4 regions of the Streptomyces sp. NPDC050743 genome follow, and region 1 is predicted to be linked to each of the others. Evidence: riboswitches for the same ligand, from Rfam matches in the RefSeq annotation. Region 1 holds a riboswitch; each other region holds the start of a gene.

Region 1 (6,991 bases):
GGCGACCAGGTCGGCCCAGTAGCCGGCGGTGAACAGGTCCCGGGGGCGGGCGACCGGCTCGCGCCAGGACGCGGGGTGCCAGCCGGTGCCGTCCAGCGCGACGGCAAGGTGCAGAAGAGAAGCGGGAGTTGAGGACACTTCGGTGCCTTCCTTGATGTCCGTACGAGAACACCGGCTCGCGAGGGCAGGCGTCGGCGAGGGCGAGCGCGGCAGGGGCGGACCCGGGCCGTGCGGCTGGGCAGGCCGGGGAGAAAAGGTCAGTGGCGACAGAGCGCGGCGGACACGCGCTGGAGATCTATGTGCGGCCGGGATATCAAGCGGACGGAGCGGTACGGACGCGGGGCGCACAGCGGGAGTACGCGTGTCACGGCCGTCACCTCCGTCCGTCGGGCGCGGGCGGGCCGGTGGGCGACCGCCTCGCGGATCTCGTCATGAGTCACAACGCGCGGCCGCCTTCGGTTGTTCCCGCAGGGCCGGCCGCGATTGTTCCCGCGCTGCGAGCCCGCCGGCGCATGTCCGAGCCGCGAACCCGCTCGCGCGTGTCCACGCTGCGCACCTGCACGATGCGCGAGCGGCGGCGCAGGGTGAAGCCGATCGACTCGTAGAGCCGGATCGCCGGTGTGTTGCCGGCGGCGGCGTGCAGGAACGGGGTGTCCCCGCGCTCCCGGATCCCGAAGGCGACCGCACGCACCAGGCGGGTGGCCAGCCCCCGGCCGCGGTGACCGGGATCGGTGCAGACGGCGCTGATCTCGGTCCAGCCCGGCGGCCGTAGCCTCTCCCCCGCCATCGCGATGAGCCGCCCCTCGTGCCGGATGCCGAGGTACCCGCCCATCTCGACGGTCCGCTGGTGGAACGGGCCGGGCCGGGTCCGGGCGACGAGGTCGAGGATCTCGGGGACGTCGTCGGTCCCGAGCCGTACCGCTTCCGGCGCGGGTTCGGCACGCAGTGCGGTGTCCACCAACTGCACGCCTTCCCCCTCGGCTTCGACGCGCCAGCCGTCGGGTACCCGTTCGATGGGCTTGACCCGTACGGCGGTTGCGGGGACGAGGAGGGTGCGCAGGTCGGCCCAGGCGGCCGGGTCGGCGGGGGCGTCGAGGGCGGCGAAGGCGTAGATGCCGTCCTGGTACCGGGCGGCGCGGCCGACCCGTTCGGCGAGATGGGCGTGCGGGCCGGTCAGGGCTGCCCAGACGGCGTTGTCGAGGGCCGGGTCGTCGGTCGGGGGCAGGGCTCCGCCTGCGCGGAGGCCGGCTTCACGGGACGGCACGACAGGCGGTGCCTCTCTCGGCTCGGTTCGGGTGCACGGTGGGTCAGGAGTTGTCCAGCGGCAGGCCGGGCGGATTGACCTCGGACTTGGCGACGGCCTCGTTGGAGAGGTGGTAGGCGGCCAGCCACTTGGCGTACTGCCCGTTTTCGATCAGGTGGTTGACGGCCGCGGCGATGGGCTTCGCCAGACCGCTGTCCTTCTTGGCGGTGGCGGCGATCAGCCCCTGGAGCGAGGCGCCCGCGCCGGAGAAGGTGCCCGCGCTGCGGGTCGCCTTCGGGGTGCCCGCGGTCTTCGCGATGTTGTAGGCGATGCCCGGGTTGGGCCCGAAGAAGGCGTCGATCTTGCCGCTGTCCAGGGCCAGGTAGGTGCCATTGCGGTCGGGGTAGTACTTGACGGTGAGGTCCTTGCCCTCGCTCTGGAGCTTCTTCTTCCACTCCAGGAGGATCTTCTCCTGGTTGGTCCCGGAGCCGACGGAGACGGTCAGCCCGGCGAGCTTCTCGTAGTCGCCGTCGAAGTTCCACGTGCTGGACTTGCGCACCTCGAAGCCGAGGTTGTCCTGCCGGTAGGAGGCGAACTCGTACTTCTTCTTGCGCTCCTCGGTGTCGGTGACGTTCGAGAAGGCGACGTCGACCTTGCCGCTGTCGATGCCGACGAAGAGGTTCTCCCAGGTGAAGTTGCGGATCTCGGGCTTCAGTCCGAGCACGGCGGCGACCAGCCGGCCGAAGTCGGGTTCGGCGCCGGTGAGGGTCTTCTGGTCGCTGCCGACGTACGCCAGTGGCGCGAAGCCGGCCGGCAGGGCGCCCACGCCGATGGTGAGCTTGCCACTCCTGCGCACGGAGGCGGGCAGTTGCGCGCTGATGGACTTGATCTCGGAAACCTTCAGCGTGGTCTGCTTGGCGGCACCGTTGGAGAGCCGGCCGACGGTCACGCTGCCGGCGGCGTCGGTGGTGGTCGCGGCGTCGCTGTCACCCCCGCAGGCGGCGAGCCCGGTGGCGAGGGTGGCGACGGCGGTCGCCGCGGTGATGCCGCGTATCAGGCCGCGTCGGGAAAGGTGGCTGCGCATGGCTGTCCTTGTCGTTCGGAAGTGTCGTTCGGGAACTGCGGTGGGTACGGGGTCAGAGGACCTTGCCGAGGAAGTCCCGGGTCCGCTCGTGCCGGGGCCTGTCCAGGACCTCCTGGGGCGGTCCCTGTTCGACGATCCGGCCGCCGTCGATGAAGACGATCCGGTCGGCGACCTCGCGGGCGAAGCCGATCTCGTGGGTGACGATGACCAGGGTGGTGCCGCTGGTGGTGAGGTCCTTGATGACGGAGAGCACCTCGCCGACCGTCTCGGGATCGAGCGCGGAGGTCGGCTCGTCGAACAGGATGATGCCGGGCCGCAGCGCGAGGGCGCGGGCGATGGCGACGCGCTGCTGCTGTCCGCCGGAGAGTTGGCGCGGGTAGGCGCCGGTGCGGTCGCCGAGGCCGACCCGGGTGAGCAGGTCGCGGGCCAGGTCCAGCGCTTCGGGCTTGGTCAGCTTGCCGGTGGCGACGGGCGCGGCGGCGACGTTGTCGAGTGCGGTCAGGTGCGGGAAGAGATGGAAGTTCTGGAAGACGAAGCCGATGCGGCTGCGCTGGGCCAGGATGGCGCGCTCGCTGAGCTCCTTGAGCCGGCCGCCGCTGCCGCGTTGGACGCCGATCGGCTCGCCTCCGACGCTGACGTGGCCGACCTCGGGTTTCTCCAGGTGGTTGATGACCCGCAGCAGGGTGGACTTGCCGGAGCCGGAAGGGCCGATGACGACGGTGACCTCGCCGGGGCGCACGGTCAGGTCGATGCCGTCGAGCACGCGATGGGTGCCGTACCACTTGTGGACGCCGTGGACCTCCAGTGCGGCCGGGGTGGTCTCGAGGCTGTCGGTGGCGGTCATACGGCGGCCTCCCTGCGCAGCCGGGCCCGGAACTCGGCGAGGCCCGCGCGCGCCTTCTGCAGCGGGGTCGGCGGCAGGGTGCGGGTGGCGCCCCGCGCGAAGTACCGCTCGACGTAGAACTGGACGACGGACACGGCGCTGGTGAGGATCAGGTACCAGACGGTGGCGACCAGCAGCAGGGGCACGATGTCGCCGGGGTAGGTGCTGCCCATGGTCTGCACGGAGCCGAAGAGGTCGAGCAGCGAGACGTAGAACACCAGCGAGGTGCTCTTGATGAGGCCGATGAGCTGGTTGACGTAGTTCGGTGTGATGGACCTGAGGGCCTGCGGGAAGACGATCCGGGTGAACTGGTAGCCCTTGGGCAGGCCGAGTGCGGCGGCCGCCTCGTGCTGGCCCTGGTCGACGGAGAGGATGCCGCCGCGTACGACCTCGGCCGCGTATGCCGCCTCGTTGAGGCTGAGCCCCACCACGGCGACCGTCATGTCGGTGGCGAGCCTGGACTCGTCGAAGCTGACGAAGGCGGGGCCGAAGGGGATACCGAGGCTCAGCGTCTTGTAAAGGGCGCTGAAGTTGTAGAGGAAGATCAGGACGACGATCAGCGGCACCGAGCGGAACAGCCAGGTGTAGGTCCAGCTCGCGGCGCGCAGTACCGGGCTGCCGGACTGCCGGCCGAGGGCCAGCAGGACGCCGCCCAGGAGTCCGAAGACGGCGCTGAGCGCGGCGACTTCCAGGGTCACGAGGAGTCCGTCGAGGACGGTGGGGCGCAGGAACCAGTAGCGGAAGCGGTCCCACTGGTAGAACGGGTTCGTGGCCAGCCCGTGCAGGAACTGCGCGACGAGCACGAGGACGACGGCGGTGGCGATCCACCGTCCGGGCCGGCGCAACGGCTGAACTCGCTGTGCCTTCGGGGGCGTTGTCGGGGTGTCGGCTGGCGGCGCCTCGGCGAGGGAGACGGCGGCGCCTGGGGGTTCACTCATGGCGGGCTCCGGCGGAGTCGGACACCCCGGCTCGCGGCGCGCGGCTGCGGGACCGCTACGGCACTACGGCACGAGGCGGGGCACGGCGGCGCACGGGAACCGGGGGCTGGGCGGGCGCGACGGCACACCACGGCGGCGGTGTGCGTCAGGAACGCGAGGGCTGGAGAAGGGAGGGCTGGAAAGGGTCGTCAGCCCTGGCAGCGGGCAGAGCCCGGTGCGGTACACAGTGCGCTGTTGACGCGGAGCAGATCGACGGCGCGGTCGGCGACGAGGAGCCCGCCGCACGACCGTACGCAGCCCTGGGGGCGGCTCGCGGCCGTCCTGGGAGCTGCGTACATGGCGTCACCTGTCACTGTTCCGGCCCCGCGGGGCCCTCGCGCTTACCGAAAACGTCATTCCGGTCCGGTCGTCACCTGGGGCACCCCACCGCGGTGCGAGGGTTGCCGGTCAGCGAGCCAGGGCTTGGCGCTGACGCTCATGACCGTTCTGAGCCGTAAGTAAGGCAGTTGGCCGTTCGAATGTCAACGGCCGTCCGCGTGGTGGACGCCGCCCGACCGTTGCTCACCTGCGGGAAGCGTCCTGGGCAGCCGCGGCGTGGCGCGCCCAGTCCAGGATCTGGACGGCCGCTCCGGCGGCTTCCAGGCCCTGGCAACGGCCGTGGTGGCGGCGGGAGATGCCGTCGAGGTCGAGAGGGCGGCCGAAGGCGGGATGGGCGGCCAGGCGGCCGGCGTAGGCCCACAGGGCGCGGTGGCCGGCGATGCGGTGGACGGCGGAGGCGTCGAGGTGACAGCGGTGGACGGTGTCCAACTGCACCAGCGTGACCCACAGTTCGACGTCGGCCGCAGTGAGCCGGCCGTCGACCAGGTACTCCTCCGCGGCCAGCCGGTTGTCCAGCCGGCCCAGGGTGTCCAGGAGCACGTCCAGGGCGGCGGCCCGCCCGGCGGGGTCGATGCCGGCCTGCCCGGCGCGCTGCGCGGCCTCCTCGATGCCCTCGGCACACATCCGTTCGACGGCCTCGATCACCGACTCCAGGCCGCACGGGTACAGAGCGGCGCGGCCCTCGTGCGGGAAGCGGTCGAGGTCGCGCAGGATGTCGCGGGCGTGGGTGCTGACGATGCGTCCGGACCAGTCGTCGCTGAGCACGGGTGCGAGGGCCGGGCCGGTGTACCGGTGGGCGCTCGCCTCGTACAGCGGGCGCAGCGCGGAGTGGCCGCCGCCGGGACAGTCCGGTACGGCGGGCAGGACCGTGACCGGACAACTGCCGTCCAGGCCGAGGAGGTGGTGGCCGACGGCGAGGCGCAGCCCGTCGGGGCAGGCGGTCGACAGATGGAGCCGGTAGCGGTGCGGCACGGCGTAGTGGCCGCTGCGCGCGTCCCGGCCGATCCGGCCCCGGAAGACGGGGGTGGTGCGGTGGGCGGGCGGGAGGGTGGCGAGCGGAGTGGTGGACATGCGTCTCCCCGGGTGGTGGGCGTGCGGAGGTGCGGCGTCGGCCGAGGGGCGCGCGGCGCCCGGCTCAGCGGTGGACGCTGATCGCGCTGCAGACGCGCAGCAGGTCGATGTGCCGGCGGGAGGTGAGCAGGGGTGCGCGCAACGGCGTACGGCCCGCGAGGCCGGTGACCGTGTCGAGGCGCGTCATGATTCCCTACCTGTTCACTAGGATTCCCACTCCGGAGTGTCGATCCGGCGTCCGACGCCGTCAAGGGGGCGTCCACGCCTAGGACATGCCTGTGGCCGGCCGAGAGCGCCGGAGGTCTCCTCAGAATCTGCGCCATGTGACATAGTACTGTCGTGGCAAAGGGACTGACCTGCGATGTCGTGGTGGTCGGAGCCGGCATGGTCGGCGCGGCCTGCGCCCTGTACGCCGCGCGGGCCGGGCTCGACGTGCGGGTGGTGGACCGGGGCCCGGTGGCCGGCGGCACCACCGGCGCCGGCGAGGGCAACCTGCTCGTCTCCGACAAGGAACCCGGACCCGAGCTCCAACTCGCCCTGCTGTCCGCCCGGTTGTGGGCACGGCTGGGCGACGAGCTGGGAGCGGCGGTCGAGTACGAGCCCAAGGGCGGCCTCGTGGTCGCCTCCAGTCCCGAGACCCTCGCCGCGCTGCACGCGTTCGCGGCCGGCCAGCGCTCCGCGGGAGTCGTGGCCGACCCGGTGACCGCGGACCGACTGCCCTCTCTGGAACCCCACTTGGCTCCCGGCCTGGCGGGCGGGGTGCACTATCCGCAGGACGCCCAGGTCATGCCCGCCCTCGCCGCCGCCCACCTGCTCCGCGCCTCCGGCGCCCGCCTGCACACGGGCCGGACGGTGACCGGGGTGCTGCGCACGGCCGACGGCACGGTGGCCGGCGTCCGCACCGACCAGGGCGACCTGCACGCACCGGCCGTGGTGAACGCGGCCGGCACCTGGGGCGGCGACCTCGCGGCGCTCGCCGGCGTCCGGCTGCCGGTGCTCCCGAGGCGCGGCTTCGTCCTGGTCACCGAGCCACTGCCGCGGATGGTGCGGCACAAGGTGTACGCCGCCGACTATGTGGCCGACGTCGCCAGCGACTCGGCCGCCCTGCGCACCTCGCCGGTGGTGGAGGGCACGGCCGCCGGTCCGGTGCTGATCGGCGCGAGCCGGGAGCGCGTCGGCTTCGACCCCTCGCTGTCGCTTCCCGCCGTACGGGCGCTCGCGGCCGGCGCGATCGGACTGTTCCCCTTCCTGGAGCGGGTGCGCGCGCTGCGGACGTACGCGGGCTTCCGGCCGTACCTGCCCGACCACCTCCCGGCGATCGGCCCCGACCCCCGCGCGCCGGGGCTGTTCCACGCCTGCGGACACGAGGGCGCCGGCATCGGACTCGCCACCGG
Region 2 (6,991 bases), on a different contig from region 1:
TGCTCTTCCCGCTGGTCCTGGCGGCGATCGCGGTCTACCCGTTCATCGAGTCCTGGATCACCGGCGACAAGAGCGAACACCACATCCTGGACCGTCCGCGCAACGCCCCGACGCGTACCGCATTCGGTGTCGCCTGGATCACGATCTACATGATCACCCTGGTCGGCGGTGGCAACGACCTGTGGGCCACCCACTTCCACCTGTCGATCAACGCGGTCACCTGGTTCGTCCGGATCGGCTTCGTCGTCGGACCGATCATCGCGTTCATCGTCACCAAGCGGATCTGCCTGGGCCTGCAGCGCCGCGACCGCGACAAGGTGCTGCACGGTCGCGAGACCGGCATCATCAAGCGGCTGCCGCACGGTGAGTTCATCGAGGTGCACGAGCCGCTCAGCCAGGAGCAGCTGCACACCCTGACGGCTCACCACCAGTACGAGCCGGCCGAGATCGGCCCGACGGTCGACGAGAACGGTGTCGAGCGCAAGGTGCCGGCCTCGGAGAAGTTCCGGGTGAAGCTGTCCAACGCCTACTACGGCGAGGACAACCAGATCCCGAAGCCGACCGTCGACGAGTACAAGGAGATCACGAGCGGCCACGGCCACCACTGATCCCCGCGTCGCCACGCCACGCTGATGGGCCCCGTCCGGCTTACGGACGGGGCCCTTCGCCGTGTCCGGGGGTGGATAGGCTGGGATCACACTGTTTCTCACGACACCAGGAGCGGCTGATGAGCGCTGTGACCCCCGCTGGAGGCGACACCGCGGCGGGCCGTTCCTGGCCCGAGGTACTGAACGCCCTGCTGGAGGGCCGGGACCAGAGCGCGGATGCCACGGCATGGGCGATGGACCGGATCATGCGCGGGGAGGCGACGGACGCGCAGATCGCGGGATTCGCCGTGGCCCTGCGCGCCAAGGGCGAGACGGTGGAGGAGATCACCGGGCTCGTGCGCGCGATGTACGCCCACGCGAACGTCATCGAGGTGCCGGGGGAGACCGTCGACATCGTCGGCACCGGTGGTGACGGTGCCAAGACGGTGAACATCTCCACGATGTCCTCGATCGTCGTCGCCGGCGCCGGCGCGAAGGTCGTCAAGCACGGCAACCGGGCCGCGTCCTCGGCGTCGGGCGCGTCGGACGTGCTGGAGAAGCTCGGCGTCAATCTGAACCTCCCGCTGGAGCGGGTCCCGCAGGTGGCCGAGGAGGCCGGGATCACCTTCTGCTTCGCGGTGAAGTTCCACCCGGCGCTGCGCCATGTGGCCGCCGCCCGTGGCCAGTTGGGCATCCGTACGACCTTCAACGTCCTCGGTCCGCTGACCAATCCGGCGCAGGTGCGCGCCCAGGCCGTCGGCGTGGCGGATCTGCGGATGGCCCCGATCGTGGCGGGCGTCCTCGCCGAGCGCGGCAACTCCTCCCTGGTCTTCCGCGGCGACGACGGCCTGGACGAGTTGACGACGACCGCCACCTCGCGGGTGTGGGTCGTCCGGGACGGCAAGGTCACCGAGCAGACCTTCGACCCGAGGGACGTCGGCATCGACCTCGTCCCCGTGGAGGCCCTGCGCGGCGCGGACGCGTCGTACAACGCGGAGGTCGCCCGCCGCCTGCTCGACGGTGAGGCGGGGGCCGTACGGGACGCGGTGCTGCTGAACTCGGCGGCGGCGCTCGTCGCGCTGCGGCCCACGGACGCGCCGCTGACCGAGCAGCTGCGGGACGGGATGGCGATGGCGGCGGAGTCGATCGACTCGGGTGCGGCGAAGCGGACGCTGGAGCGGTGGGTGGCGGCGAGCAACGCCTAGCGCTCCACCGGGGATCGTCCCGCGATCCGGACTCGGGTTGCGGGACGACGATCATTTCCCGTACGTTCCTGTACCAGGTCATGAGTGACAGCCATTCGGCCCCGGCCGGCTGTCCGGCAACCCTCCGTCCGTGGCGGGGTGCCCCGGGTGAGGACCAGGTCGTAGGCAGCGAGGTCTACGGCAAGCGCGGACCCCTCGCGCGCCGCTGAGAGCGCGGGACCAGGGGTCCTGGTCGTCGAGGGAGCCTTCCGTGAGCAAGCGAATGCGATAGGGCCGCCGAGCCCCGCCTCCGCACACCCCTTTTCTCTTCTTTCCGTACGTCGTCTTCGGCGTACGTTCTCACGGGAGTCCACCCATGTCCGTCTTCACCGCTGCCTCCGACCAGTTCGTCTGCTCCCCGCTGCCCGTTCTGGGCCGGGATGTCACCGTGCCGCTCGTCACCGGCGGCGAGGTCACCTACGCGGCCCTCGACTACGCGGCCAGCGCCCCCGCCCTGCAGCGCGTCTGGGACGACGTGGCCGCCTACGCGCCGTACTACGGCAGCGTCCACCGGGGCGCCGGCTACCTCTCCCAGCTGTCCACCGACCTGTTCGAGAACGCCCGCAGGACGGTCGCCGAGTTCCTGGACTGTCGCCCCGACGACCAGGTGATCTTCACGCGGTCCACCACGGACTCCCTGAACCTCCTGGCCCGGGCCCTCCCGGCCGGCTGCCAGGTCTTCGTCTTCGAGACCGAGCACCACGCCGCGCTACTGCCCTGGCAGGACGCCCAGGTCACCTACCTCGACGCCCCGCGCACCCCGCAGCAGGCCGTCACGACCCTGGAGCGGGCCCTCACCGACCGCACCGTGTCCGTCGAAGGGGGCCGCGGTCCGGCCCTGGTCTGCGTCACCGGCGCCTCGAACGTCACCGGCGAGCTGTGGCCCGTACGGGAGCTGGCGGCGGCCGCCCACGCGCACGGCGCCCGCATCGTCCTGGACGCCGCCCAGCTGGCCCCGCACCACCCCGTGTCCGTCCGTGACCTGGACGTCGATTGGGTCGCCTTCTCGGGCCACAAGCTGTACGCGCCCTTCGGCTCCGGCGTCCTGGCCGGCCGCGCCGACTGGCTGCGCGCGGCCGAGCCGTACCTGGCGGGCGGCGGGGCCAGCCGCACGGTCGCCCGGCGGCAGGACGGCGGCGTGGACGTGGAGTGGCACGAGAGCGCCGCGCGGCATGAGGCGGGGTCGCCCAACGTGATCGGCGCCTACTCCATCGCCTCGGCCTGCAAGGCGCTCACCGAGGCCGGCTGGGACACCCTGGTCGCGCGCGAGCGGCACCTGATCGCCCGGGTCCGCGCGGGCCTGGCGGAGGTCCCCCAGGTGAAGGTGCTGTCCCTCTTCGGCGACGACGCCCCCCGCGTCGGCGTGCTCTCCTTCGTCGTCGAGGGCTGGAACAGCTCCCACTTCGCCGCGGCCCTGTCCGCCGAGTACGGCATCGGCGTCCGCGACGGCCTCTTCTGCGCCCACCCCCTGGTCCGCACCCTCCTCGGCACCGACCCCCAGACCCAGGGCGAATGCGGCGCCCCCGAGGCCCAGCCGGGCGAGAAGTCCCTCAACGCCGTCCGCGTGAGCTTCGGCGCCGGCACCCCGGACGAACACGTCGACCGCTTCGTCACCGCGGTCCGGGAACTCGTGACCGAGGGCGCGAAGTGGACGTACCGCACGGAGGACGGCCGCTGCGTGCCGGCGGTGTGATCAGCGCCCCGGAGGGGGTGCGGGGGATGGCGTGGGCAACCGGGGCGAACCCTAGTTGTCCAGGCCGATCGAGAACGCGGCCTCCAGGTCGTGCTGCGAGTACGTCCGGAACGCCACATGCGTGTCCGTGCCCTCCACACCGGGGATCTTGCTGATCCGGCCGGGGATGACATCGGCGAGATCGTCGTGCTGCCGCACCCGGACCATCGCGATCAAGTCGTACGTGCCGGTGACGGAGAAGACCTCGCTCACCGACTCCAGCGAAGCGATCTGCTCCGCGATCTCGGGGATCCGGTCCACGCTGGTCTTGATCAGGACGATCGCGGTGATCACGGCTGGTTCTCTCCCTCGGGTGCCGGAGCTGGGGCGCACTTCACTCTAGTCGTACGGCTGTACCGCACCCATGCGTAGCCGAAGCCCAGACCGAAGCCGACGAGGTGCGCCAGATACGCCACCCCCGGCCCGTCGGAGCTGTGCTCCGCCGCCGCCCACTGCAGCGCCGCCCAGAACGGCAGCACGATCCACGCGGGAAACCGCAGTGGCAGGAAGAACAGGAACGGCAGAAGACTGGTGACACGGGCGCGCGGGAACAGGTAGAGGAACGCTCCGAGAACCGCCGAGATCGCCCCGGACGCGCCCACCAGCGACTGGTCGGAGGCGGCGTTGGCGGCCGCATATCCGAGCAGGGCGAGATAGCCGCAGCCGACGAAGAAGAGGGTGAACTCGACCCGGCCCATCCGTTCCTCGGTCATCGCGCCGAAGACGAAGAGGAAGAGCATGTTGCCGAGCAGATGCACCCAGCTGCCGTGCACGAACAGGGCCGTCACGGGGGTCAGGGCCTCCCGCACCGGCCTGGCGAACAGCTCGGCCGGCACCACGCCCCAGCGCCGGAAGTACGCCCGCTGTGCGGCCTGCAGGCCGTCCCCGGAGCCGTATCCCGGTGTCAGCCCCGAGGCCGGACCCAGGACGAAGAGCAGGCAGCACAGGACGATGAGGCCGTACGTCATCGGTGCTGAGGTGCTCCGGACCGCTCTGAAGGCCCTGCCGGCCGCCGTGCTCCACTGGCTGATCATGAATACAGAGCATGACGTAACGGGACGCAAGCGGACAGACCGCCTCGCCGCCGCGGACGGACCAGCGGCGAGTTGCCGCCAGGCCGTAGGGTTACGGCCACACGCGTCGGCCGGCGGCGCGGCGAGCGACTACGAGAAGGAAGCGGACAGCCACGATGACGGTTCCCCTGCCGACCGCCACCACCCGATGGCGCTGCACCCTGTGCGGCAACCTCACCCGGTTCGACGTGACGCGTTCCTCGAAGGTCGTCGAGTACGTCCACCTCGATCTGGCCGGGGAGCCGACCGTGGAGGAGCGCGAGGTGGTCAGTGAGACCATCGAGTCGGTGCGGTGCCGCTGGTGCAACGCGGTGGACCAGGTGGAACTCGTGGACAGGCCGGGCGCCGGCTCCTGAGCGGAGCGGCCCCGAAGAAGTTGAAGTAGTGGGGTGTGACGGATGGTGGAGACCACGGGCGGGGGGCCGGGCGACGGCACCGCCGAGGTGCTTGACCGTCCGCTGCCCGACGGGGTGCGCCGGAGAGTCGTCCAGATCGTCTCGGACGGCTTCGGCGGGCTGACCGTCTCGGAACTGCCCGCTCAGCTGAGGCAGTACGCCCGGTTCACCCCCAGTCGCCGGGCGAAGTTCGCCGGGAACGCCATGGCGGCGACGCTGGAGACCGATGCGCTGTTCCGGCAGCGGATCGGGGAGAAGTTCAGAGAGGCGCAGCCGGAACTCGCCGGCGCACTCGACTCCGGCTCGCCGCTCCCGGCCGCGGACCCGCTCGACGTGGCGGCCGCGGCCTACGTACTGCGCCCGACGGGCTGGGTGAAGCTGGTCACGGCGGCCGGCGAGGAGGTCCAGCGCGCGGACGCCGAGCGCGCCGACGAGGAGAACCGGGCCGAGCTGGAGCGGCTGCGCGCCGAGCTGGCCCAGGCCCGCGAGCACACCCGCGCCGAGACCGAACGGCTGCGTACGGAACTGGAGTCGGCGAAGAAGGAAGCGGAGTCGCTGCACCGCAAGCTCCGGGCCGCCCTCAGCGACGTCAAGCGGGGCGAGGCCGCACTGCGCAAGGCCCAGGCGGAGATGGACGCCCTACGCGCCGAGGCGCACCTGCGGGTGTCGGCCGCCGAGAGCGAGTCGCGTCGGCTCAAGGCCCGGCTCGGCGAGGCCGAGTCCGCGCTGGAGGCCACCCGCCGCGCCGCCCGCGAGGGCCGCAGCGTGGAGGACATGCGGGTACGGCTGCTGCTCGACACCCTGCTGGAGGCGACCCAGGGCCTCAGGCGCGAACTCGCCCTGCCGCCCGTGTCGGTACGGCCCGCCGAGACCGTGGATGCGGTCGAACCGGGACGAATGACACCGAAGGACATCGCGGCGCGCGCCCTGTCGGAGAACGATCCGGCCATCCTGGACCAGTTGCTGGCGCTGCCGCAGGCGCATCTGGTGGTCGACGGCTACAACGTCACCAAGACCGGCTATCCGCAGATGCCGCTGGAGAAGCAGCGGCTCCGGCTCCTCGGGCAGCTCTCCGCGCTCGCCGCGCAGACGGGCGCCGAGGTGACCTGTGTCTTCGACGGCGCCGAACTGGCCGCCCCGGTGCTGCTGGCGCCGCCGCGCGGCGTCCGGGTGCTGTTCTCGAAGCCGGGCGTCACGGCCGACGAGCTGATCCGGCAGCTCGTGCGCGCGGAGCCGCCGGGCCGTCCGGTCATCGTCGCCTCCACCGACCGGGAGGTGGCCGACGGGGTCGCCAGGGCGGGTGCCCGTCCGGTCGCCTCTGCGGTGCTTCTGAAGCGACTGTCCTGAAGGTCCAACGGGCATACGCAATGCCCGAATTGAGTTGATCATCACGCAACGTAGTGTCAACCACACCTCACCGCATGTGACTTGTGTGCAAAGAATGCATTGTGTGACGAGGTTTTTTGGTGTGAGGATTTGAACTGATCACAAGTGGGTCACTAGGGTCAGGGCTCGAACCTCCGAACGGGTGATCACTCACAAGAAGGAGTTCGTCCTCCGTGGCGTCCCACCGTCGACCCAAGCAGCAGAGTCGCGCTCGCGTGACCGTGCTGACCACCGCAGCAGCCGCCGCCGTCGTCCTGAGCGCGAACGCCGCCAACGCCGCGCCGAGCCAGAAGCTCACCAAGGACCAGGTCAAGGCCAAGGTCGACAAGCTCTACGAGGAGGCCGAGCAGGCCACCGAGAAGTACAACGGGGCGAAGGAGAAGCAGCAGAAGCTGCAGAAGGAAATATCCACGATCCAGGACAACGTCGCCCGCGGTCAGCAGGACCTGAACAAGCTGCGCGACGGCCTGGGCTCGCTGGCCACCTCGCAGTACCGCTCGGGCGGCATCGACCCCTCGGTCCAGCTCTTCCTGTCCTCCAACCCGGACGACTTCCTCGACAAGGCCTCCACGCT
Region 3 (6,991 bases), on a different contig from region 1:
AGGCCTCGTACGACGCCCACTGCCGCCGGAACTCCGCGTCGAAGACCGGCTCCAGCGGGGTCTGGTACAGCATGTGGTGGACGAACCACAGTACCGAGTTGGCGATGCCGTTGTAGGCGTCGGAGTGCACGCTCGCGTCGATGTCGAGCATCCGCACCCGCTGCCCGCCGGTGTCCTCGTCCGGCAGCAGCCCGTCGCCCGCGCGCCGTACGGCCGCACGGTCCCCGTCGCCGAGCGCCGAGCACACCCACAGCGAGTCCGCGCCCGACCCGATGGCCGACAGCCCCGACACCAGCCCGCCGCCGCCCCGCTTGGCGTGCAGCGAGCCCTTCTCGTCCACCGCGTACGAAACCGGGCCGCGATTGGACGCGACCAGCACCCGAGCCTTCTCGGCAGCACCCTGCGTGGAAGCCATGGTCCTCAACCTAGCCCGGCCCGGAAACGCTCAAACGTACGGCCACGCCCGGCACGCCGCCGTATACGACCGGTTCACGCCACCTTGCGCTCGGCATATTCCGCGATTTCCACCATCGGCGGCCGTTCCTCGGTGTCCACCGAGTAGGTGCGCGGCTCGAAGCCGTCCTCGCCGCGCTCGAACTGGGTGAGGGTGGGGCGGATCAGATGGCCGCGGGCCAGCCGGAGCTGGGCCGTGCGGTAGATCGCCGCGGCCATCCGGCCCAGCGCCTGCCCGTCCTGGTGGCGGTGCTTGCGCACGCCCACGTCCACCTGGGCCAGCGCGTCGAGACCGACCAGGTGCAGGGCGTCCACCAGCATGCCCAGCTCCACGCCGTACCCGACCGGGAACGGCAGCTGCTCCAGCAGCGAGCGCCGGGCCGCGTACTCGCCGCCCAGCGGCTGCACGAATCCGGCCAGCTGCGGCCAGTGCATGTTCAGCAGCGGGCGGGCCATCAGCTCGGTGACCCGGCCGCCCTGGCCGGCGGTCCCGGCGAGCGGGCGGTCGTACATGCCCTTGACCAGGTCCACCCCTGGGTCGGTGAGCAGCGGGCCGACGATCCCGGAGACGAAGTCGGAGGAGAACTCCCTCAGGTCCGCGTCGATGAAGCAGACGATGTCGCCGCCGGTCACCAGCAGCGAGCGCCACAGCACCTCGCCCTTTCCGGGGACGGCGGGGATGCGGGGCAGGATCTCGTCCCGGTGGACGACCCGCGCGCCCGCGGCGGCGGCGACCTCCGAGGTGCGGTCGGTGGAGCCGGAGTCGACCACCACGATCTCGTCGACGAGCGGGACCCGCTCCACGAGGTCGTGCCGGATGACCGCGACGATGTCGCCGACCGTCTCCTCCTCGTTGAGCGCGGGCAGCACGACGGAGACCGACTGGCCCGTGCGCTGCTTGGCCGCCAGGATCTTGTGCAGCGGGCGATCGGTCACCGACCAGGAACGGGTGGCCAGCCAGCGCTCGACTTCTTCCAGCACAGTCAGCGGCTCCTCACGTGTCTCGCGGTTCGGACGACTATCTCAACTGTCCTGGCCTTCGGTTACAGTCTTGAACAACGTCGGTGACCATCGCATGTCGGGGTCGACCGCGCGCTCACAACTGCATACCGCTCATCCAGAGGGGCAGAGGGACACGGCCCGATGAAGCCCCGGCAACCCCCCTGAGTCGAACTCGTTCACGCGAGGCTCCCGGCCAGGGAAGGTGCCAAATCCGTCTCACGGCGAGATGCGTCGTGAGGAAGATGAGGAGAAAGGGCCTCGCCTCCATGGCTGTGCAGACAGTTGCAAGCTCCACCGATTCCACCGTCGACCTCGGTCCCGCCGCGGCCCTGAGCTGTCGCGAGTGCGGTCACCGCGTCCCCCTCGGCCCGGTGTTCGCCTGCGAGGAGTGTTTCGGCCCGCTGGAGATCGCCTACGACTTCTCCGCCTACGACACCGAAGAGCTGCGCCGCCGCATCGAGTCCGGCCCCGCGAACATCTGGCGGTACGCGCCGCTGCTGCCCGTCCCGGCCGACGTGGCCGACAAGCCGAACCTGAACCCGGGCTGGACCAAGCTCGTCAAGGCCGACAACCTCGCCGCCGAACTCGGCGTCACCGGCGGCCTGTTCGTCAAGGACGACTCCGGCAACCCGACCCACTCCTTCAAGGACCGCGTGGTCGCCCAGGCCCTGGAGGCCGCCCGCGCCTTCGGCTTCACCACCCTGTCCTGCTCCTCCACCGGCAACCTCGCCGGTGCCGTCGGCGCCGCCGCGGCCCGCGCCGGCTTCCGCTCCTGCGTGTTCATCCCGCACGACCTGGAGCAGGGCAAGGTCGTCATGGCCGCGGTCTACGGCGGCGAGCTGGTCGGCATCGAGGGCAACTACGACGACGTGAACCGCTTCTGCTCCGAGCTGATCGGCGACCCGGCCGGCGAGGGCTGGGGCTTCGTCAACGTCAACCTGCGGCCGTACTACGCGGAGGGCTCCAAGACCCTCGCGTACGAGATCTGCGAGCAGCTCGGCTGGCGGCTGCCCGACCAGATCGTGGTCCCGATCGCCTCCGGCTCCCAGCTCACGAAGATCGACAAGGGTCTGCAGGAGCTGATCAAGCTCGGTCTGGTCGAGGACAAGCCGTACAAGATCTTCGGTGCGCAGGCCGAGGGCTGCTCGCCGGTGTCCACCGCCTTCAAGGCGGGGCACGACGTCGTCCGGCCCCAGAAGCCGAACACCATCGCCAAGTCCCTCGCCATCGGCAACCCGGCCGACGGGCCGTACGTCCTGGACATCGCGCGCCGTACCGGCGGTGCCGTGGAGGACGTGACGGACGAGGAAGTCGTCGACGCCATCAAGCTGCTGGCCCGCACCGAGGGCATCTTCGCGGAGACGGCGGGCGGTGTGACCGTCGGCGTCACCCGCAAGCTGCTCAAGGACGGCGTCCTGGACCCGGCGAAGACCACGGTGGTCCTCAACACCGGCGACGGCCTGAAGACGCTGGACGCGGTGGCCGGTACCGGGCTGACCGCCACCATTCGGCCCACCCTGGAGTCCTTCCGAGACGCCGGTCTCGTCTGAGTCGTTGTTCGTCTGCGGGCCGCGGGGGCTGGTCGCGCAGTGCCCCGCGCCCCTTCCGGGCGCCCACCTTCACCGGAGGTCACAAGCATGAGCGTCACCGTCCGCATCCCCACCATCCTGCGCACCTACACCGGCGGTCAGGCCGAGGTCGCCGCCGAGGGCGCGACCCTCGCCGAGGTCATCGCCGACCTGGAGAAGAACCACACCGGCATCGCCGCGCGCGTCCTGGACGACCAGGGCAAGCTGCGCCGGTTCGTCAACGTCTACGTCAACGACGACGACGTCCGCTTCGAGCAGGGACTGGAGACGGCGACCCCCGACGGCGTCGGCGTCTCCATCATTCCGGCCGTCGCCGGCGGCTGATCGTTACCTTGGGTAACTTCAGTTACGTACTGTTCATCGAATTGCCTCCTCCGTGAGAGAAGCGGAGGAGGCAATTCTGCGTGATTGAGCGCGGTAGAGTTGGGGAACGCGCCCTCGGACCACCGGTCGGGGGCCCTGTATTCATGCCGCACGCCCGACAAGAAGTAGCCAAAGTGTGCGGGTTATATGCGGCTTTTGTGGGGGTTTCTGGAGCCCGACTTGCCCTGAAGTCAGGCGAATTCTCCGCACATTCCGGACCGTTCCCGTCCAGAATTCTCGTCCGATTGACCTGTTGCAGACGGCAGTTGGACAGATACATTCAGCCGCGGTCGACGCGTTCCGGCGCACGCCCCCGACCGATGGGGGGTGAGGTCTGACCCGGGTCCGCGAAGTGTGGATCTGTGCAAGGGCCAGTAATAGGGGAGTTAGGCATGGCTCAGGGCACCGTCAAGTGGTTCAACGCGGAGAAGGGGTACGGCTTCATCGCGGTCGACGGTGGTGCGGATGTTTTCGTCCACTACAGCGCGATCCAGATGGACGGTTACCGCACCCTGGAAGAGGGGCAGCGGGTCGACTTCGAGATCTCGCAGGGCCAGAAGGGCCCGCAGGCGGACATGGTCCGGCTGGCGACCAGCTGAAGCACGCGTCGACTGGCAGCGACGTTTTTCGTTCGTCTTCGAAGGGCTCGCACCTCGCTCGGGGTGCGGGCCCTTCGTCATGCCCGGGTCCCCGTGTCCGCGGGCGGCTGACGGGGGCGCCGTACGCCGTAGGCGCTTGCACTCGACCATGCCGAGTGCTAATCATTGGCGTTAGCACTCTGAAGGTGAGAGTGACAGTGAAGGACCGGGTCGGTGAGGCCCGCAGGCCGGGTGGGGCAAGGAACCACAAGGCCGGCGAGCCGTCCGTCGCGGGCGCGGGCGCGGTCCGAAGGAATCACCCCCAGTCCTGGAGGGACCACTTCACATGGCCAAGATCATCGCGTTCGACGAGGAGGCGCGGCGCGGCCTCGAGCGCGGCATGAACCAGCTCGCGGACGCCGTGAAGGTGACGCTCGGCCCCAAGGGCCGCAACGTCGTCCTCGAGAAGAAGTGGGGCGCCCCCACGATCACCAACGATGGTGTCTCCATCGCCAAGGAGATCGAGCTCGAGGACCCGTACGAGAAGATCGGCGCCGAGCTGGTCAAGGAAGTCGCCAAGAAGACGGACGACGTCGCCGGTGACGGTACGACCACCGCGACCGTGCTCGCCCAGGCCCTGGTCAAGGAAGGCCTGCGCAACGTCGCCGCCGGCGCCAACCCGATGGCCCTGAAGCGCGGTATCGAGAAGGCTGTCGAGGCCGTCTCCGCCGCCCTGCTGGAGCAGGCGAAGGACGTCGAGACCAAGGAGCAGATCGCCTCCACCGCGTCCATCTCCGCCGCCGACACCCAGATCGGCGAGCTGATCGCCGAGGCCATGGACAAGGTCGGCAAGGAAGGCGTCATCACCGTCGAGGAGAGCAACACCTTCGGTCTGGAGCTGGAGCTCACCGAGGGCATGCGCTTCGACAAGGGCTACATCTCCGCCTACTTCGCGACGGACATGGAGCGCATGGAGGCGTCGCTCGAGGACCCGTACATCCTCATCGCCAACTCCAAGATCAGCTCCGTCAAGGACCTGCTCCCGCTCCTGGAGAAGGTCATGCAGTCGGGCAAGCCGCTGCTGATCATCGCCGAGGACGTCGAGGGCGAGGCCCTGTCGACCCTGGTCGTCAACAAGATCCGCGGCACCTTCAAGTCCGTCGCCGTCAAGGCCCCGGGCTTCGGTGACCGCCGCAAGGCCATGCTCGGCGACATCGCCATCCTCACGGGCGGCGAGGTCATCTCCGAGGAGGTCGGCCTCAAGCTGGAGAACGCGACCCTGGACCTCCTGGGCCGCGCCCGCAAGGTCGTCATCACCAAGGACGAGACCACCATCGTCGACGGTGCCGGCTCCTCCGAGCAGGTCAACGGCCGCGTCAACCAGATCCGCGCCGAGATCGAGAACAGCGACTCGGACTACGACCGCGAGAAGCTGCAGGAGCGCCTGGCGAAGCTCGCCGGCGGTGTCGCGGTCATCAAGGCCGGTGCCGCCACCGAGGTGGAGCTCAAGGAGCGCAAGCACCGCATCGAGGACGCCGTCCGCAACGCCAAGGCGGCCGTCGAGGAGGGCATCGTCGCCGGTGGTGGCGTGGCCCTGCTGCAGGCCTCCCAGGTCTTCGAGAAGCTGGAGCTCGAGGGTGACGAGGCGACCGGCGCCAACGCCGTCCGCATCGCGCTCGAGGCCCCGCTGAAGCAGATCGCCGTCAACGCCGGCCTCGAGGGCGGCGTCGTGGTGGAGAAGGTCCGCGGCCTGACCCCGGGCCACGGCCTGAACGCCGCGACCGGCGAATACGTCGACCTGGTCGCCGAGGGCATCATCGACCCGGCGAAGGTGACCCGCTCTGCGCTGCAGAACGCCGCCTCCATCGCCGCGCTGTTCCTGACCACCGAGGCCGTCATCGCCGACAAGCCGGAGAAGGCCGCCGCGCCGGCCGGCGGCGGCATGCCGGGCGGTGACATGGACTTCTGATCCTCCCCGGATCACCTGTCCGTTCCGAGGGCGGCACTTCCAGCTTCCGGCTGGGGGTGCCGCCCTCGGGCGTTTTCAGTCGGCGTAGTACTCAGCTGTGGGGCCGCTTGAGGTGATCGACGAAAGCGGACCAGGCCGTGGGCCGGAACACGAGCTTCGGGCCGCGGGGGGTTTTGGAGTCGCGGACGGGGACGAGGGTGGGGAAGGCGTGGGTGACTTCCAGGCAGTCTCCGCCGCTGCCGCCGCTGTAGCTGGACTTGTGCCAGATTGCCGCGTCCAGGTCGTACTCAGGGATGGTCCTCATGCGCGTAATCCTGCGCCATCGCCTCGATGAGGGCCAGGGAGTTCTCCGGAGAGAGAGCGCAGGCCGTGAGGAGTTCGTATGTGAACCGCTGGTGCCGGACGAAGGTCGGGTCATCCTCCAGCCGTCCAGTGCCGACTCCCTCGAAGTACACCAGTGGAGGAGCGTCCTCGAAGTCCATCAGCTTGATGGATCCCTCCATCGCCGCGTGCGCCCCCGCGCCGAACGGCAGTACCTGCACGATGACACGCCCCCGGCGGGCCAAGTCGGCGATGTGACGGAGAGCTTCCGCCATCACCGCACGCCCACCCGTCACCCGACGCAGGGCCGCCTCGTCAATCACGGCCCACAACAACGGGTCTGTTGGATCGTCGAGGATGCGGGCACGCTCGATCCGGGCAGTCACCAGCTTGTCGATCTCGGCGTCCGGTGCCGTCGGCTGGTAAGCCCGGCACACGGCTCGTGCGTACGCCGGCTCCTGGAGCAGACCTGGGATGAGCAGCGGTGCGTACTGCCTGATCGACGTGGCGACAGCCTCGGCCTCCGCCGCCTCCGCAAAATGCTCGGGGTACTTCGACTTGGCGGCCGCCGCACAGTTCCGCTGGAAGAAATCCTCCGTCTCCAGCACCTCGTCCAGCATCCGCGCGAACTCCGGCTGCATCCGCCGCGTCCCCGCCTCCAGCTGCCCGATGAACGACCCGCTCACGAACAGCCGTTGGCCCAACTGCTCCTGGCT
Region 4 (6,991 bases), on a different contig from region 1:
GGTGTCGGTGTCCGTCCCGGCGCGCACCGCCGCCTCCAGGGCGAGGTGAAAGTGCTGGGTGGGGAAGCTGCCCTTGGCGGGCAGCAATTCGGGGACGGCGGTGTGGGTGATCGCCGACCAGGCGGCCTGGAGGGCGTGGACCACCCAGCCGTTGTTGCCGAAGTGGTGCGGCGGGTGGGCCTCCGCCTCGTCCAGGCGCCGCGCCCACACGCCCCGGCGCTCCTCGGGGAGCAGGTCCAGGCCCGCGCGGACGCCGTCGAACGTGCCCTTGAGAACCGCGGTACGGATACCGGAGCACCACAGCACGCAGGCGTCGGCGCAGTCGGGATCGGGGTGGGTGAGCGCGCTGACGGCGGTGGCGGCCTCGGCCATCTCCGCGGCGTCGCCCAGGTGAGCGAGAGCGACGATCCCGGTGCGCATCAGCGAGCCGTTCCCGGCGGCGCGATCGTTGCCGGCGGTGAAGCCTCGTGCGGCCTCCGACAGCGCCGCGCCCGGCGCTCCGCCAGCCCGGCGGGCGGCGTCCAGGACGGTGCGGGTCTGCGAGCCGACGTCGGTGGCGCCGCCGCTCAGCCATTGCTGGAAGTTGGCGGCGATCTGGTCGAGGGCCTCGGGGGTGCGCAGGTCCGCCCCGGTGGCCGCGACGTCGGCGATGCACAACTGCATCTGGGTGTCGTCGGAGTACTCGCCGGGCTCGTACGGACCCAGGCCACCGCCGATCATCTGCGGTTGCTGGTCCTCGCGCAGCCTTGTCGCGAACTCGTAGGGCACGCCCAACGCGTCGCCCACGGCTGCCCCGAGCAGTACGCCCGCGGCCCGGTCGGTGACCAGGGAGTCCAAGTGGGGCTGGGGTTTACGGGCGTGGACCATGGAGCCTCCATGTGGTGTGGTGGCGCACGTTTGTGCCGAGCAGGGGGCGGGCGGGCAGCGATCCCAGGCGCAGTTGGGGTGGCGCAGCCGCAACTCGCAGGCTGAAGAAGTCGGTTCATCAACGGCTTGATGCTGCGCCAGATTGACACGGCACCTCAGTTATCGTCAAGGAGACGATAGTGAGTGGTTGTCAGGACAGGCAGCAAAGGGTTCACAGCAGTACTCGTGCGGCGAACGCGCCCAGTCAAACGGCGAGGGATGCCACGTCGACCGATGGGCAGCCGCCCTCGCCGACCTCGTGGCCATGTCTCCGAAGAGGCAGCGGCCGGTGCACGGGCCGAAGGCATCGCGATAGGGGCCGCAGCGTTTGGCTCGGGGACGGCGACCTCCCGCGGGAGGACGGGTGCACTTCAGTTGACCATTCTGAGCACGCACTCCGTCTGCTCGACGTGCCCCTCGAACTGGGTCGGTTAGACCCAGATCTCGTGCTCGTTGCGGTAGTGCGGCCACGGCTGGCCGGTTTGTCGTGCGGCGAGCAGGTGTCTGATACCTGCGGCCCACGAACCCGGCCGCTCGGCACTCGACCAGGTTGGGGTCGAGTGCCGAGCGGCGCATCTGCAACGTCCCGGCCGGGGTTATCGTGAGCCCGCCGGCAGAAGGACACACCGCAGCTGCTCCGCGCGGTGAATCTCCATTGCGACCTGCCCGGATTTCAGGTCATGGTTCCCGGGCGGGCGGACCCATCGCGCGTCCATGCCCGAGAGCTGGAGCAGTCGGGTGAGTGTGGGGCCAGAAGTCCGCCTGGCACTCGTCGATGCGCTCTACCTGATCGCGGGGTTTGCCAGCGGCTCGGGGTCAATAGCTCGCGGCCGACCAGGCGTATCGTCACGGTCCGGCAACAACAGCCCGTGCTCCGTACACAGCTGCCACTGTGGCTGCACGAAACTGCTGCACTGCCGGGGGGCTTCGTGCGTCGCTTCATTCTGCCCATCGCCGCCATCCTGCTGACCGCCGCTTGGGGGGGCGGCAGCACCGAAGACGCCAAAGCGATACCTGCGCACACCTCCTCCCGGCCGCCCGTTAAGAACCACGGCTCTAAGGCGAAGGCCACGCCTAGCGGACCTCGCACAGGCAAGCCGAAGCCGTCAGGGTCGGCGAAGAGCTGCCCGCCCACCCGAGACGTCCTCGTCTGGACGAAATCGGTTGGGGTGCCAGCCAACGCGCAGGCCCTGGGCAACTACAGCCAGGTGGACTGCTCGACGACCTTCCAGTGGCTGCAGCGCACGTCACCGACCGAGGCCGGCGACTGCACCGAAGCCGCGTGGGCGAGCGATAACCCCGGCTACAACGTCGACGCGGTCCCGGCCGCGCGATTGAAGAAGGTCCAGATGGCTGTCGGCCCTGCCTGCTGAAGCCACCAGTCGACGAGGTCGAGGCCCCCGCCAACTTTTCGGCGGCACGCGCAGGGTCGGGGCGACCGAGGGCCGCAGTGGTACTTGAATCGAACGCGCGTGAACGAGTTGCCGCCGGATGCCGCACGCCTACGCGTGATCCTGGCACACCCCGACGAGCAGGCACGCGTGGCGCTGATTTCCCGCTGTGGGCCAACGCGGGCGACGACGGCACGGTGCGGTTGTGGAGCTTCGGTGAAGGTGGCGAGGTGATCCAGTGGTGGACTTCGTGCCGGGTCTCGTGTCAGTATCCGTCTTGGTCATGAAGCCGATTGCGCCCCTGGACGAGCGTCGGCTGGCAACCTCGCATACCGCGCAAGGTGCTTTCCAGGGAAGACCAGGCCCCCACGGTCGTGGGGGTAAGCGCGGATCTCCCTGCCCGGCGGGTAAGGGGGTCCCTCTCGGACGGAGGCCCTCATGCCCGCTGACACACCGACCCTCAGAACGCCGCAGTGGACCCTCTACCAGCGGGCCGTGGTGGATATCGAGCTGCCCGAAGGAACGGTCCGAGTAGCACCGGCAGCGCCCGGAGTAGCGGTCGGCCCGTTTCCTGCCCCGCACGTCGCTACCATCCACATTGTTACGGCTCACAACCCTGGTGGCGGCTCCGTATCCCGGCAGGACAACGACCGCGCCCACCAAGAGCTGCTCGGCCTGCTGCGCCGACGAGGACTTCCGTTCTGGCCTGCTGTCGGCGGTGACGCGGACGGCCGATACACCGAGGACAGCGCAGCGATTGTTGGCATAAGCGACCACGAAGCATGCGTACTGGGCCAGCAGTTCGGCCAGGATGCGGTATTCGCCTGGTCGGCAACGACATGGAGGCTGCTTTCCTGCTCCGGAGCTGAGGAAGCACCAACACGCGGCTGGCAGGCAACCAGGCGGTCCCCGCAGGACTGACCCCGCCGGCCCCGACTCTGACCGTTCGGGTTGCCGTGCCCCTCAGAGCCAGATCCGACCACCTCGGCGCCCTTCGGCGGCAAGCACAGACCTCCACGGGGTCTGCCGAGAGGTCTCCGTACCAGCCCGAGGAGTGCCGCCGTGGCCCCACGCCCGCGATGCCCGCACTGCGCCGCATCACTCCAGACCGAACCTCCGCCGGATGCCGGCGCCGAGCATGAGGCCGGTCGCGGCCCGGTGACGAACCGGGCCCTGCACGTCATCGTCCACGAGGTGCATCCGGAGCCGTCGCTGTACGCCTGCCCCGACTGCGGGGGCCGCTGGCCGCGTGGAAGGCCTGCCTCGTCCGATCCGGTGCGCAAGCGTGTCCTGCCCTATCTGCGGGTGCGGACGAGGAGCGCCGTCCGCACCGGTCCGCTCCGCCAGACGACGCCCGAAAGGGAAGAAGACCCCGTGGACCTCGAAGACGCCATCAGCTCGCCCTACGCCCGCGTCGAGCGCGAATGGAACTCCGGTACCTACTCGATCGCGGTGATCTCGGAGCAGCCCTGCAACGCTGACACTGTGGAGGTGCTCCCCATCCCGGATCTGCCTTCCGGCATTGGTCCGGGGGAGGACTCAGAGCTCGACGCCCTTATCTGTGACGCCGCCGAGGACATGCTCCTGGGCGCCTCCTACGAACTCACCTCCACCTGGCGAGTCGTCGGCAACGGCTGCTACCTCGTCGGCGTCGTCATCCCCGACCGGGTCTTCGAGGAACAGGATGAGCGGCTCAACGCGGCGGCCGCGGCCGTCGAGGGCCTGAAGTCGGTCGATTGGACCGAGGCCCAGGCCCTGTTCGAAACGGCCGAGATCACCCCGGACGGGGACCTGGGCTCGACCTACGAACTCGACGAATGGCTGGAGAAGGAGGTCAACGTCGCCTTCTACCGGACGGCAGGCGGCCGCCTGCTGGCCCGCCCCGTGGACCGCTTCGAGCGGCCCAGCACCAAGCTCTTCAGCGCCCGCTTCAAATCGGCATCGCTGGCGTCGGTGTTCCCCAATCCCCGCCCGGTGCAGGCCACACTTGATCAGCCGCAGGGCGTTCTCGATGAGTCGGACGACGGCTTCGAGGGCGAGGGCGCGCAAGCCTCGCAGCCAGCCGATGGGAACGGCGAAGGGGATGCCCTCCCTCTGCTGTACGCGGACACGGACGTGTCCTGGCCCCCCGCACAGCGCCTCAACGCCCGCCGGGCGCGGCAGTTCCTTCTGGCATCCCTGTACGACAGGGATCCCGCGGAACTGCGCTGGAACGACCAGTTGCTCGTCCGAGGACACGCCCTCGCCTTCTACGCGGGTGCTGGACCGGACCCCCGCGAACTGATCATCCGGCACTACGGCGGTCCCCAGCCAGGGATCCTCCCCGTGCAACCGCCGCAGACCGTGGGGCAGGACGACGACGCATACCGGCTCGTGGCTATTTACGACGGACCCGCCCTGTTCGGGAAGGGCTGGCGGCACGCCGTCTCCACCATGCCGCTCGAGTCACTCCTGACGGTCTGTGTGTCACCCATCGAGGGCGAGGAGGCGGAGTTTGCGCTGTGTGTGCGTGACGGGGTCCTTCAACTGCTGAAGGACCAGGGTGCGGCTCAGGACGCGGTGACGGTGCTGGGTACCTTCGAGCCGGGGAGCGACCCGCTCGCCCTCGCCCTCGCCGCGGTCCCGGACCTGCTCACCTTCCCGCCCACCGCCGCCGTGGACATCTCGACCTCCGCCCCGCACGCCGTGGCCGACGCCATCCGCTTCACCTCCAGCCCTGGGAGGAACACCTGGGAAGATCTGTACGGAGAGGACTGGGACGACTACGAGTTCGCGAACAAGGACTTCATCCGCCGACACGACGACCTGGCACCACTGCGCCTCGACATCAACAGCACGCCGCACCTTGCCGCCACGGTCGACGGCGACTGGGTGGTCATCCCTGTGGACGACGAGGAGATCCAGCTGAACCGTGACTTCCTCACGGTGTCCTACGACTTCGATGGCGGCGGCATCTCCAGCGGCCCGGGAAGCCAGTGCATCGGAGAGATACGGCCGGGCCTCAACGCCTACTGGGAGGACTTCTCAGAGGAGAACTGGAACACGGACCTCACACTGTCGAGCCAAGACCTGGTTGACTTCGCTGTCGAGCAGATGTACGCCTCCCGGTTCGGGGTCCACGTCGTCCACGCCCTGGTCGGTGGTCTGGACGAAATCCCTGAGATCGCTCTCGAGGGGGACCTCGAGAACTACGAGGACGTCACGGCAATCGCCGGCTTCGAACCGGACGACGAGGAGGGGCTGAGGTTCCTCCGCACACTTGGTGACCGCTGCGCAGACGAGTCGCCGGTCCGCAGGCGCATCGAGGGGTACATCACCGAGGCTGCTACGGCAGGACACCAGGCGTCTGTGGGCGATGCGATGGCCAGAGACCCGCTTGCCTTGCCGGGAAGCAATCTTGATGCGTGCGGGAAATGACCTTCAGCGTCGTGGCCTCATTGGTCTCGTCGCCGCGGTGGTCGCGTTGACGTAGAGCCCACTGACGCCAGGCATCTGCCCCCGCCACCTTCGGGCGGCGGGGCTGCTCGGCCGCTCGTTCATCCAAGAAGCTCGGCTTGCGCGATAGCGGACAGGCCGGCGATGAGCTGCGCGGACCAGTCGGGATGGGCGTTCAACTCGTCGGGGAAGTGTATGAACGTGTGCTCACCTTGGACGAGCAAGCGCCCAGAGAAGCTCGTGGCTGATGTTGCGCCGCCCTGGAAAACCGTCAGCTCCCAGCCAGTGGGACCGGAAATGTCCCTGGCCGTCCTACACAGTGCGAACTGGCACTCTGGCGTTGCCTTGAAGGCGAAGTACCCATCCTCTGCCATGGATCGGAAGAGACTCTCTTGCTTTTGCCGGGGGTCAACTCCTCGTATCAGCAGAGGATGCCAGTCTGCGTCTAGGTCTGCCGAGGCGAGGTCTCCGGCCAGGCGCTTGCGAAGCTCCTGATGGCGAAACGCGATACTGAGTAGAGGCTCGACAGCGTCGTCTACTCCACGGCGGGGCTGCGGCCAACTACCTTCCCACTGGTCTCGAAGTGCGGCATCGACCCATGACTGGAGAAGACCATCCAGGGGTCCGGCATGGTAATTGCGTTCTGCCTCCTGCATGGCAAAGCGGATGACGCCAGGGAGGTTTTTGGCGCGCTCCTTCTCTTGTTGCCGCTCGAATGTGTATGGATCGGTGATTTTTAGGTGTACGTTCTCAATATCCAGCAGTCTGGCCAGCAGTTGCCGGCGTCCATGAGTTCCAACGGCTATTCCGCGGAGCGCATCAGCCACTGCGTCGTCGGCGCACCACGCGTCCTCATTGAGTAGCCACTCTGCCGCTTCGATGCGGACCTCGGCCGGCTGGTCTTGGTCAGCTGCGACCCAGCGGGCGAAGCCATAGACATGGTTGTCGTCCACATCGCAGACCCCGGTCGCGGAGATCGCGATGTTAATATCGGAAGCGAGGGTCTTAACAGCCTCGTATCCCTTTCGTCCCTCCTTGTCGATCAGCTCGCCGATGGCTGGCCAGCGGAGGTCGTCCTGCAGGTCGGAGGCCGCAACGAGGTGTCGGAGAGCGGCGACATAATCCTGCTGCCGCTCCTCATCCGTCGCATTTGGTTCCGCAGGCCCGTGGTATTGGCCCGACTCCAGGTAGACCCGCTGCATTTCTCGCCAGGGGTTTGAGGTGTTGATCACCCACCATGCTGCGGTCGCTGCGCTTCC

The links. A riboswitch is a leader RNA that binds a small molecule or an ion and turns the genes downstream of it on or off. The one in region 1 is predicted to bind S-adenosylmethionine.
Region 2: linked by a shared signal. The riboswitch ahead of ACIBJF_RS22740 (aminotransferase class V-fold PLP-dependent enzyme) and the one ahead of ACIBJF_RS14660 (amino acid ABC transporter permease) in region 1 are both predicted to bind S-adenosylmethionine.
Region 3: linked by a shared signal. The riboswitch ahead of thrC (threonine synthase) and the one ahead of ACIBJF_RS14660 (amino acid ABC transporter permease) in region 1 are both predicted to bind S-adenosylmethionine.
Region 4: linked by a shared signal. The riboswitch ahead of ACIBJF_RS37705 (DUF3293 domain-containing protein) and the one ahead of ACIBJF_RS14660 (amino acid ABC transporter permease) in region 1 are both predicted to bind S-adenosylmethionine.

Annotation. Positions count from the first base shown of each region.
Region 1 is NZ_JBITGJ010000011.1:125,164-132,154, forward strand. It holds gene ACIBJF_RS14640 (LLM class flavin-dependent oxidoreductase) at 1-138, opposite strand, end outside; gene ACIBJF_RS14645 (GNAT family N-acetyltransferase) at 437-1,264, opposite strand; gene ACIBJF_RS14650 (ABC transporter substrate-binding protein) at 1,308-2,327, opposite strand; gene ACIBJF_RS14655 (amino acid ABC transporter ATP-binding protein) at 2,380-3,171, opposite strand; gene ACIBJF_RS14660 (amino acid ABC transporter permease) at 3,168-4,148, opposite strand; SAM riboswitch class IV at 4,520-4,631, opposite strand; gene ACIBJF_RS14665 (glutathione S-transferase C-terminal domain-containing protein) at 4,710-5,597, opposite strand; gene ACIBJF_RS14670 (putative leader peptide) at 5,662-5,784, opposite strand; gene ACIBJF_RS14675 (NAD(P)/FAD-dependent oxidoreductase) at 5,937-6,991, shown strand, end outside.
Region 2 is NZ_JBITGJ010000023.1:61,571-68,561, forward strand. It holds gene ACIBJF_RS22730 (cytochrome bc complex cytochrome b subunit) at 1-608, shown strand, start outside; gene trpD (anthranilate phosphoribosyltransferase) at 728-1,792, shown strand; SAM riboswitch class IV at 1,869-1,985, shown strand; gene ACIBJF_RS22740 (aminotransferase class V-fold PLP-dependent enzyme) at 2,148-3,524, shown strand; gene ACIBJF_RS22745 (Lrp/AsnC ligand binding domain-containing protein) at 3,576-3,857, opposite strand; gene ACIBJF_RS22750 (rhomboid family intramembrane serine protease) at 3,854-4,597, opposite strand; gene ACIBJF_RS22755 (hypothetical protein) at 4,753-4,992, shown strand; gene ACIBJF_RS22760 (NYN domain-containing protein) at 5,035-6,378, shown strand; gene ACIBJF_RS22765 (NlpC/P60 family protein) at 6,591-6,991, shown strand, end outside.
Region 3 is NZ_JBITGJ010000027.1:58,127-65,117, reverse strand. It holds gene ACIBJF_RS25030 (trehalose-6-phosphate synthase) at 1-415, opposite strand, end outside; gene ACIBJF_RS25025 (glucosyl-3-phosphoglycerate synthase) at 490-1,434, opposite strand; SAM riboswitch class I at 1,564-1,704, shown strand; gene thrC (threonine synthase) at 1,722-3,005, shown strand; gene ACIBJF_RS25015 (MoaD/ThiS family protein) at 3,093-3,368, shown strand; gene ACIBJF_RS25010 (cold-shock protein) at 3,800-4,006, shown strand; gene groL (chaperonin GroEL) at 4,332-5,954, shown strand; gene ACIBJF_RS25000 (DUF397 domain-containing protein) at 6,046-6,258, opposite strand; gene ACIBJF_RS24995 (Scr1 family TA system antitoxin-like transcriptional regulator) at 6,242-6,991, opposite strand, start outside.
Region 4 is NZ_JBITGJ010000063.1:12,366-19,356, forward strand. It holds gene ACIBJF_RS37695 (ADP-ribosylglycohydrolase family protein) at 1-867, opposite strand, end outside; gene ACIBJF_RS37700 (hypothetical protein) at 1,776-2,279, shown strand; SAM riboswitch class IV at 2,577-2,690, shown strand; gene ACIBJF_RS37705 (DUF3293 domain-containing protein) at 2,736-3,218, shown strand; gene ACIBJF_RS37710 (hypothetical protein) at 3,672-5,714, shown strand; gene ACIBJF_RS37715 (hypothetical protein) at 5,834-6,991, opposite strand, start outside.